Regions from separate parts of the Paenibacillus sp. MER TA 81-3 genome, predicted to be linked through region 2. Evidence: a T-box and tRNA genes for the amino acid it is inferred to sense, from the RefSeq annotation. Region 2 holds a T-box; the other holds one or more tRNA genes.

Region 1 (4,934 bases), on a different contig from region 2:
TCGTCCACACTGCGCCGCTTCGCCATCACCAAGGCATCGCCGATTCCGTGCACGACGATGCGCGCTTGACGGATGACCTGCAATATATCTTGGATATTCGGTTCTTGCTTCAATGACTGGTACGCTTCTTCACTCAGCAAATCTGGCACGTGCAGTAATCGATAATGTGCGCCTAGACGCTTTGCCATCGTGGAAGCGATGGTGTTCGCTTGATGCTCTAAGCTCTCGCCAAGCCCTCCACGCGCAGGAACGAACCAGATCCCTTTCAGCGGCGATGAACTCGTCAGTTGGTCTGCCATAGCAGCCAACGTGGAGCCGCCGGTTACTGCGACAACATCTTCCTTGCCCATAGCGCTGTTGAGCGCTTTGCACGCCGCTTGGCCCAACTCTTGCTTCACGGCAGCTGATACATCCGAATTGCCTGGTACGACAATAACCTGCTTCAAACCGAATGCTTGGCGGATACTTTCCTCTAGCTGACGCATACCGAGCAGCTCGCCCATGAAGGGCTCCAGTTGTTGAACAAGTTGCCGTCCCTCTTCACTGATTCGCATACCCGTGCTATCCGTTTCAATCAGGCCCTGCGCCTTCAAGAGGTCGGTTTCGGCACGAAGCACACGCTCGGTCATCTGCAATGATGTCGCCAGCGTTCTTCTTCCGATGCTTTCGGACAACATGATTTGATGCAGGATGGTGTAACGCTTCTTCAACAGTTCAATGAGTTCGGGCAGAAGTCGTTTCTGTATCTCTAGCCAATCACGCATTCTCTCCACTCCTGATCTCCCAACCATTGGACTCAAAACGTCCCATCGCAACATTTTTTGTCCCACCACTATTCTACCGAATAATTGTGCATCTTGCAAGTATCCCGCATCTAGAATGTACAAGCATCATGAAACTTATTCATAGCTTTACATCTTAGCTTTCTGGGACGAAGGGACCTATGACTTACTTAACCGTTTTTCTGTGTCAAAACGACAAATTTATTTCATTTTTTTATAATTTAGTTTTGGATAGCACACAATGACTTATTCCTGCTTTACTTTTTATTTCGCATATTTTAAAATGAATGACAGTCAGTCATTTTTGAAAGATGGGCGGTGTATACGTGAATTATAAGAAAGAAGCAAAATACGAAGCGCTGCTGCAATCCGCAATCGCACTTATTTCCGAAAAGGGCTTTCAGAAGACTTCCGTCGGTGACATCGTGAAACAGGCAGGCGTCGCACAAGGAACCTTCTATATCTATTTCCCGTCGAAGAATGATATCGTTCCGGCCGTAGCTGAGCATATACTTGAGCATTTGTTGTCGCTGGTACAGGCAGAAGCCGAACCACTGGATAGTTTCTGGGATAAATTGAAGGCGGTCATCGACGCGTCCTTTGACATGACGTCCAAGTACAAGGAGGTCATTCTCTTGTGCTACTCCGGTCTCGCGCTCCATCATTCCTTTCCGAAGTGGGAAGCCATCTACCAGCCTTATTATGACTGGTTTGCGGAGCAGCTTGCGGCAGCGCGGCATCATGGGGAGGTGTCTCTGCAGTCCGATAGCAAGTCCGTCGTGCGCATGATCATTAATATGATCGAGCAGACGGCGGAAACCTACTTTTTCGTAGATATTCAACAAGGTCGTGTGGACCCGCAGCCGTTGAAGGATGAACTGTTCTCCTTTATACAGCGCTCTTTGAAATAACTAACGGCTGTCATGTTTAATGCGTGTTCAAAAGGGCCACTTTTCAGCACCGAGAAGATTACAAGAACTCGAAGAAGGAGGAGCGCAATGTAGGCGAGACTACATGAGCACCGGACTTCGAGAGTGAATGCAAGATTCGATGTCGAATCACATCTTGGGATGCATCGTGATCTAAAGGGGGCTTTTGAACAACTTCGTTCACACTAATCATCCGGATTGACACAAATACAGGAGGTAATATACGTGGCTTGGCTACTCGTGCTTGGTTCTGCGATACTGGAAATCATTTGGGCGTCCGGTCTGAAGTATGCGACCCACACTTGGGAATGGATCATCGTCATCACCTTGATTACCGTGAGCTATTTAATGCTCATCCAATCGTACAAGAAACTTAACGTCGCAATCGCCTATACAGTGTTTGTCGGCATCGGAACGATAGGCACTTATGTAACAGGGATTTACTTAGGTGAAGATTTCAACGCCCTGCAAATTATGTTCTTACTCATTCTGCTCGGGGGCATCGTCGGCATGAAGATGGCTACTCCCAATGAAGAGAAGAATGGAAAGGAAGGCGCATAATGGCTTGGTTATATTTGATACTGTCGGGATTTGAAGAAATTATTGCGGTCATTGCCATGAAATATGTAGATGGATTCAAGAAAAAAACTCCATTAGTCATCATCACTCTCGGACTGGCCGCTTCCATCTGGCTGCTCACGCACGCCATGTCCGTTATCCCGTCCGGAGTGGCTTACGCAGTATGGGCCGGCGTCGGCGCGGTCGGCATTACGCTGGTCAGCTTGTTCTGGTTCAAGGAGAAATACAGCCGGACGCAATTCGTTTATTTAGGACTCATAGTCGTCGGCATTATCGGTCTTCGCCTCACGACATAATTACTAGTCACACCGGTCGAACGGGTATAGAGGTTGGTTTTAACGCCATAAGGAATGTTTGCTTTCACTTTATCGCTTCACGAAGCTCAAACATTCCTTAATGGTCAAAAGGGAGCTTTTTGAACAACCTCTACTTGCAATTCACACATAGTTGTTTTATAATAATTCTTGCACCTTTTATACAAATGCGCCCGTGGTCCAATGGATATGACGTAGGCCTCCGGAGCCTGAGATCAAGGTTCGATTCCTTGCGGGCGCGCCAATAGTATCTTGTTGGTGCCTTAATATGAAGCACTCGTACGTATATAGGCTACATAAAGTCGAAAGCATCTTGATCCTCTCCTTACGCATAGGGGGACGGAGAAGGGTGTTTTTTTCATTTTATACCGCTCTGCCGGGACACTCACTGCAACAGCATATCTCCTTCACGCCTTACGCATACGCGCCCATCATCGCTGCCATGCAACACAAGCCCTCCGAGTATTTCAGCTCCTTTATTGTACTGGTCGCATGTAGACACCTATTTTTCATTATTATCACGAAAAGTAGACCTCGAAGCTGTAGATGTAGTTTTACAGTTCATAGGCTTAAGCATGACTTATTGCAAAGCGTAAGCTCCGCCCCTTTTCGTATTTTTACTACAACTATATAGGTAGCTGCAAGGTAGGCCGGTGTCGAAGTTAGCCCATTGGAAAATGTACAATAGAATATAAGGTTTCGGTCGCTCAACGGCCTGTAGACTGGATTATGTCCAGTGAATCGGGCTATTTTCCTTAACTGATGTAGAAAAAGTGCCAAAGCACTGTATAAAATCCAATAGAACCTGCCGTAAAAGGCATACACGCCGGTTCTATTGCACAAAATCCAATAAAGTGAGGCAAGTAGAGAGGACTATGCCGGCTTCTTCACCAACTCTTCTTCCTTTCTCCTCTATCCCCTTTCCAGCACAAACTGCCAACGCTCTGATTGCACCGGACACCGCACGGTCATGCTCAGACGATAGAGCGTGTCGCCCCAAGCGACGCGCAGCTTCTCGTCTTCCAATGCAATCGTCTCCACCCGGATATCCCACATCGTCTCGTCATACGACATGTGCGCCTTCACTCCGCCCGCTTCATCATGCAGCGCAATGACGCTGCGATGAACGTGCGGTTCATAAGCACACATCCAGTTCAGCACCACGTTCCGGCATGGCTCCGCGAGCTGCACCGCCTCTTCCAGAATGATGCGGGACGGGGTGTCCGCCTCCCGCTGCAACGTATACGTGCGTGTCCATTGACGTATGCCGGAATCGGCCGGATAGGCCGGAGCAATGTCCACAGTAAGCCGGGACACCACGCCGTCTGCCTCATGACGAACTTTACGCGTTCGATATTGACCACCATCCGCTTGCTCTATTCCGTTCACTGCCGGAACATTATGATAGCCGGACTGCATCGTCCAGATCGAATAGCGCTCCGGGCTGAACGTCTTCGCTGTATACGTGCCGACCCCTGCATCGATCCATAGCGGGCTGCCGTCGGCATACACGATGAAGCTGCCGATATCGTTATGGTTATGGCTTTCTCCGTTATGACCGCCCTTGGCAGCAAGGAACCAGCCCTGATCGCCGCCCCGCTCCCGTGCGACCATCACTTCTACGCCAGCCATCCATATATCAAGCCAGATCCAGTTCCGATTCAAGCTCATCCGCTTCCGGCATCGAGAAGAGCTCAGACAGCATACGCTGCAAACTAGGAATCTCCTCTCCTTCCCAGTGACGGTATTCATGCTGCTGCCGATATGCGTGCAGCCCGAATGCCTGCAGCTGCGCATCCCCGATCACATGTCCGAATTGGGCGATTAATCCGGCGGGTACAGAAAGCTTGGCAGCCGAATCTGCAAAATTCACATACGCCTCGCCTCCGATGTGCATATGAAGGATGTATTTTGCCATGTTCCGAATTTTAGTGTCATCGAACACCGATACTGCTCCGTCCGTGGCGCTATGCAACAATTGCAAAGCATCATACAACGATGCAGCAGCACGCCCCCAATAAGCTGGCCCTTCATCGCATCCCCCGTCCTCTTCATAGGAAGCGATAAAGCGGTCCAAGCTGCGAAGCGCCTTGTGAACCAAGGAGACGCGGCGCCGCTCGTCCTCCTCGATAAGCAGCAGAACAGCCAAACAGTTGGATTTGCACCAAGGATTCCAATTGTTTACGAGCATATCAGGCTGGAAGGACATCCACCAGTAATTATCCTCCCGCTCGTACGAGTCCAGAATGCGCACATGAAGCTCCCGGCGCACACGCCTCCCTAGCTGCGGACAATGCGCATCCAACGCTTCTCGGAGCAAATAGTACGAC
Region 2 (4,934 bases):
TGTTGTGTAAATCAGATACTCCGAATAAATTTCTTCTTTAGTGGACTTAAGTGAGGATAGCCAAGCCATCTTTGTAGCGGATAAAAGAAAAAAATCTATAAAAGGAGAGTAAATATATATTTTAGAAAATCTAGAGATGAAAAAAATATCTTGCTTCATTAACAATATTTGGTTATATTATATATATTTCCCAATAAATTGAAAAACTTACTTCATTATGTTAGGCGTTAGGGAGGCTGAATTTTGAAATTGTTTGAGAGGGTACTAGAGCTAATAAAATGTAGGAGCGTAAAACGATGAGAAAAAAATCTTTCTTTCAATCTCTAATTCGCAAGACTGCAATGGTTGCTGCATTCCTTATCTTTTTCTTAACTGCTACGCACACATATGCATTAAATGCGCAAGCCGATTTGTAATTTAATCACAGTCAGATAGAATTAAAGGACGATAACTCATCACGAACGGATATTTCAGATTACCCTGATTCGCATGGAAATGATAGTATGTTTGTTGTTCCAGCGCTTCCATGGATAGGTTGGGGAATTGGACAATTAATAGGTTGGTTAACAGCAGGAGCGGCCGTCACAATTGTCACGATTGAATTGGCTGGAGAAACATATGCTTTTGTCAATGAAATGGCGGAAGCAATCAGCAAAAGTAAAAAAGAAGACAAGCCTAGATTTTATGTAGCTAAATCTCGAAATGGAAACAAAGAACCTTTACTTGTCGAAAAACCATTAGGGGAAGGCGAAGCTGAATTATGGTTAAAAGCAAGTATTCATAACGAAGTATGGGCAGTAAGCGATAAGGATGCGAAAGGTCTTGCCATGAGAGTAGGGCAAGGGAAATTTGTAGGACCTGAGAATCACTGGCAGACAGGATATAACGATACTCGCTATTATTATCATTATCATGGTGGCAGCAGAGGAGACACAGGCCATATCTTTTACGGAACAAGTAATTTTTTGGGTAAAAATAAAAGATAATAATCTTCGATAGTTCAGCAAGAATAAAATGCTCTAGTACCTTCTCAACTAAATTTAATTTTAATGCGATAAGATGAAATTGAAAAGAGGGAGAAAATTGAATCTCGACATCAACAAGTTATTCAAAAAATACTTGACTTTAGATATTCCAAATCCTTTCACTCTAGAGCAAATCAATAAAAGATTTAAAGATTGCTATTTTGCTGAGGAAGTGGATATACACTATTTTTCTGATTTGGAAAAAGATCCGCATGCTAATTTTAATACAGTTGTAAAAGCTTATATATTCCGAGATGAGCGAGGAATTAAGGAACTTCTTAAGCTTAACCCTGACGAGTATTTAGAATGTTATCATCCCAATGGAATTAACATCATTCTTAACTCAGAGGATCAGACATATTTGTCAGGTGCTACAGAGCAAGGTATGTCATTCTTGCTAGGTCTTGAGACAAGTATTTTCTGTGGGATATCACAAGAAGACATGGCGCTTGGAAATGAGAAGTTCGAAGATTATTTGAAGGCACTATATTTAGCGGGATATATTCAATTTGAAGACGACTCACTGATTGAGAGAGCCTATCAGCGTTATCGAGACGGGTACACACTAAAATGGTATGGATTAACTGACGGAGAATCAACATTTTAATGAAATAATTATCAAAATAAACTTTAAGTGACTGGGTTTCTCGTCGAGCGCAGTCATTTTCTTGCCTATTGGATAATGCACAAGGTCATTCCACGTTGTTTACAAGAGTGAGTTAGAGGTTTAATATTAATCGGCAAATAATTAAGTGCTTAATTATGTATGAAGGGATTGATTTTCCATCATAAAATATGACCCGTTCAAAGAATCCATCATACCCGTTAAATGGTTTCTAACTTCTTATAAGACAAATGTGTCGCTGGTTCGCCAGCTTGAAGAACAATTGGCCCCGCTTGGTCTTACGTTAGGACGGTTATGTCTGTTGTATGCTCTGCAGCAGCACGGGAGTCCGGCGCTGCCCTCCGAGTTGGGGGATGATTTGGCCGTCACGCGCGCCAATATTAGCGGATTGCTGAGAGGGTTGGAACGGGATGGAATGGTCCTCCGCGCGCTTGATCAAGCAGATCGAAGACGCGTACTGGTCTATTTTACTCCGGCGGGGGAGGACATCTTGAATCAGGCATGGCCCATTTATGAGACAACGGTAAGCGCTATGCTGCAGCCTTTGACTACAGATGAACAGATGACATTGCTTCGTTTGCTGCACAAGCTGAATGCTTCCCAATCGGCAGTGAATGACGATTAAACCTTTGGTCGCAGTTGACCAAAGGTTGCTATAAGCTAAATAGTTAAGTGGTTAATTATAAATCAATTAACTAATAAAAATGAACAAGAAACGAGGTCAAAAGAATGCCGACAGGCGGCAAGCCGAGTCACTATGGCGATATGATTTTATTTACGATGCCGCATTCGAGGGTGAGCTTCCAACTGTCCTACAAAATATTCGAGCGGCCAGACTCGGCACGCAATGCGGAGGACGCTTGCTATCCCGACTTGCTTGTACCCGATAACGTAGATGATCGGGTGACCGGGACAGATACGCAGATGGAATTCGTAAAAACGTTGATTCGGGAACCGATTTGAAACGGACGGTTGATTTTTGCAGGCGACTAAGGATATAATGTGAAAAAATCAAATGTACAATGACGATGAACGGGAGAGTACTTAGCACAAAGCCGTGAAGCAGCGAGCCGGGATGGTGGAAGCCGGCACGGTGTGCGGAGGAAGCGGACCCGGGAGTTGATTTCTTGAACTTGTTCTGACGCCAGAATGGAAGTAGGGAAATCCGGCACAGCCGTTACAATCAGGAAGTGGATTTCGAATCGTTGCGTGTTGCATGCAGATAATGATCGATTTGAATTCAATTAGAGTGGTACCACGGACAGGTTCAGCCTCCGTCTCTTGCAGACGGGGGCTTTTTGTATTTTCAAGCACATTGGAGGGGTATGAATGTTGAAAGTAATTGCGGCAAAGGCGTTAGCGCCGATGCTGAACATGTTGCAGGAAGACATCATCGAATCGTTGGAGGAGCCGCCCAAAGCGGACATGGGCGATCTCGCCTTCCCATGCTTCCCTTTAGCGAAGGCGTGGAAGCGTGCCCCGCAGCAAATTGCCGCGGACGTTGTCAACCAGGTGAATGAGCAGCATGCTGGAGAAGGCATGCGTGCAGAGGCGGCGGGAGGCTATGTAAATGTGTTTTTCGATCCGGCTGTGCTGTCAGGCGCCTTGCTCCATGACATGCTTCAACCCACGTATGGGCAGCCCGCTCTCGGAAATGGGAAGCGGATCGTTATTGATATGTCATCGCCGAATATCGCGAAGCCGTTCGGGATCGGTCATTTGCGCTCGACGATGATAGGCAATGCGCTGATGAACTTGTACCGCACTGCTGGTTACGAGGTAATGAACGTCAACCACCTGGGGGATTGGGGAACTCAGTTCGGCAAGCTGATAGCCGCTTATAAGCATTGGGGAAATGATGATTTGCTCCAGCAAAAGCCGATTGAGGAAAGCTTGAAGCTGTACGTGCAGTTCCATGAAGAAGCAGAGCGTCATCCGGAACTGGAGGATGAAGCGAGAGAGTGGTTCCGCAAGCTGGAGGACGGTGATGAAGAGACCGTGCGCCTGTGGACGTATTTCGTGGACGTCAGCATGAAGGAATTCGAGCGCGTCTATGAAAGACTTGGCGTTGGATTCGATTACGTATTGGGCGAAAGCTTCTACAACGATAAGATGGATGCAGTCGTGAAGCAGCTGCAGGAAAAAGGCCTGTTGGAGGAAAGCGATGGCGCGATGGTCGTGCGCTTGGATGAGGAAGGGATGCCGCCGTGTCTCATTCTGAAATCGAACGGCACGACCATTTATCCGACTCGTGATCTGGCTACGGCCATTTACCGCAAGGAAGTGATGAAGGCAGATAAGCTCCTGTATGTCGTCGGCGCGGAGCAGCGGCTGCATTTCCAGCAGGTGTTCACCGTGCTGGGCAAGATGGGGTATGAGTGGGCGCGTGACTGCAAGCATGTGGCGTTCGGCCTAATGACGGTGGACGGCAAGAAAATGTCGACTCGCAGAGGGAAGGTTGTCTTCCTGAATGAAGTGCTGGATGAAGCGAAGGGGAAAGCACTAGCAATTGTTGAAGAGAAAAATCCGACGTTACATGATAAGGAACAGATTGCGGAAGCGATTGGGGTAGGTTCAATCGTCTTCGGCGACTTGAAGAACAGCCGCACGTTATCCGTTGATTTCAGTCTCGACGAAGCATTGCGCTTCGAGGGAGAAACCGGGCCATACGTGCAATACACCTATGCAAGAACGGTGCGCCTATTGGAGAAAGGCTTGGAAACGATGGGGGAACCCGGCTTGGAGAAATACGCAGCAGATCAAGCGAAGGCTGCCGCAAATCCGTATTTGGCTGGGAAGGAAGCTTGGGCCAGTATGAAGTCGTTGAGTCAATACGAGCAGATCATCGCATCTGCTATCGCATCCAACGAGCCGTCTATCCTCGCCAGATATTTGCTCGATGTCGCCAAGCACTTCAACCGCTTCTATAATCATGAATCGATTCTCGTAGAGAACGAAGCGGAGAAGTCGGCCAAGCTGCTGCTCGTCGCGGCTGTATCGCGCATCTTGCAGCACGGCCTGCACTTGCTAGGCATGAAGACGCCGAAGCGGGTATAGCGAGCAGCCCGAACGGGCGGTTGCGCAGCATTGCCGGCAACCGCCCGAACAGCTTCTACATTTATACCCGGTTCGTATACGAAGCCGTCGTGTATTGCGGCTGCGCGTATGCGACATTGGCCGATGTCTGAATCGAATGCTCCAGCTCGCGACACACCTGCGATACCTGCTGCATTTGCTGCATTGCTACTTGATGTCCTTGCAGCGCGGTCTGGATAATCTGCGAT

Evidence for each region. A T-box is a leader RNA that pairs with one kind of tRNA and senses whether it is charged. The one in region 2 lies ahead of argS (arginine--tRNA ligase), so its partner is inferred to be a tRNA-Arg.
Region 1: it encodes a tRNA-Arg, which carries the amino acid that the T-box ahead of argS (arginine--tRNA ligase) is inferred to sense. The anticodon was not compared.

What each region holds. Positions count from the first base shown of each region.
Region 1 is NZ_JAMAWB010000007.1:252,427-257,360, forward strand. Features, by position in the region: gene M3650_RS12310 (sugar-binding transcriptional regulator) at 1-764, opposite strand, end outside; gene M3650_RS12315 (TetR/AcrR family transcriptional regulator) at 1,109-1,693, shown strand; gene M3650_RS12320 (DMT family transporter) at 1,937-2,272, shown strand; gene M3650_RS12325 (DMT family transporter) at 2,272-2,586, shown strand; tRNA gene M3650_RS12330 (tRNA-Arg) at 2,774-2,848, shown strand; gene M3650_RS12335 (heparinase II/III domain-containing protein) at 3,517-4,269, opposite strand; gene M3650_RS12340 (hypothetical protein) at 4,244-4,934, opposite strand, start outside.
Region 2 is NZ_JAMAWB010000001.1:433,526-438,459, forward strand. Features, by position in the region: gene M3650_RS01950 (hypothetical protein) at 504-986, shown strand; gene M3650_RS01955 (pyruvate kinase) at 1,084-1,632, shown strand; gene M3650_RS01960 (MarR family winged helix-turn-helix transcriptional regulator) at 1,883-2,275, shown strand; gene M3650_RS01965 (hypothetical protein) at 2,380-2,613, shown strand; T-box leader at 2,670-2,935, shown strand; gene argS (arginine--tRNA ligase) at 2,980-4,707, shown strand; gene M3650_RS01975 (hypothetical protein) at 4,769-4,934, opposite strand, start outside.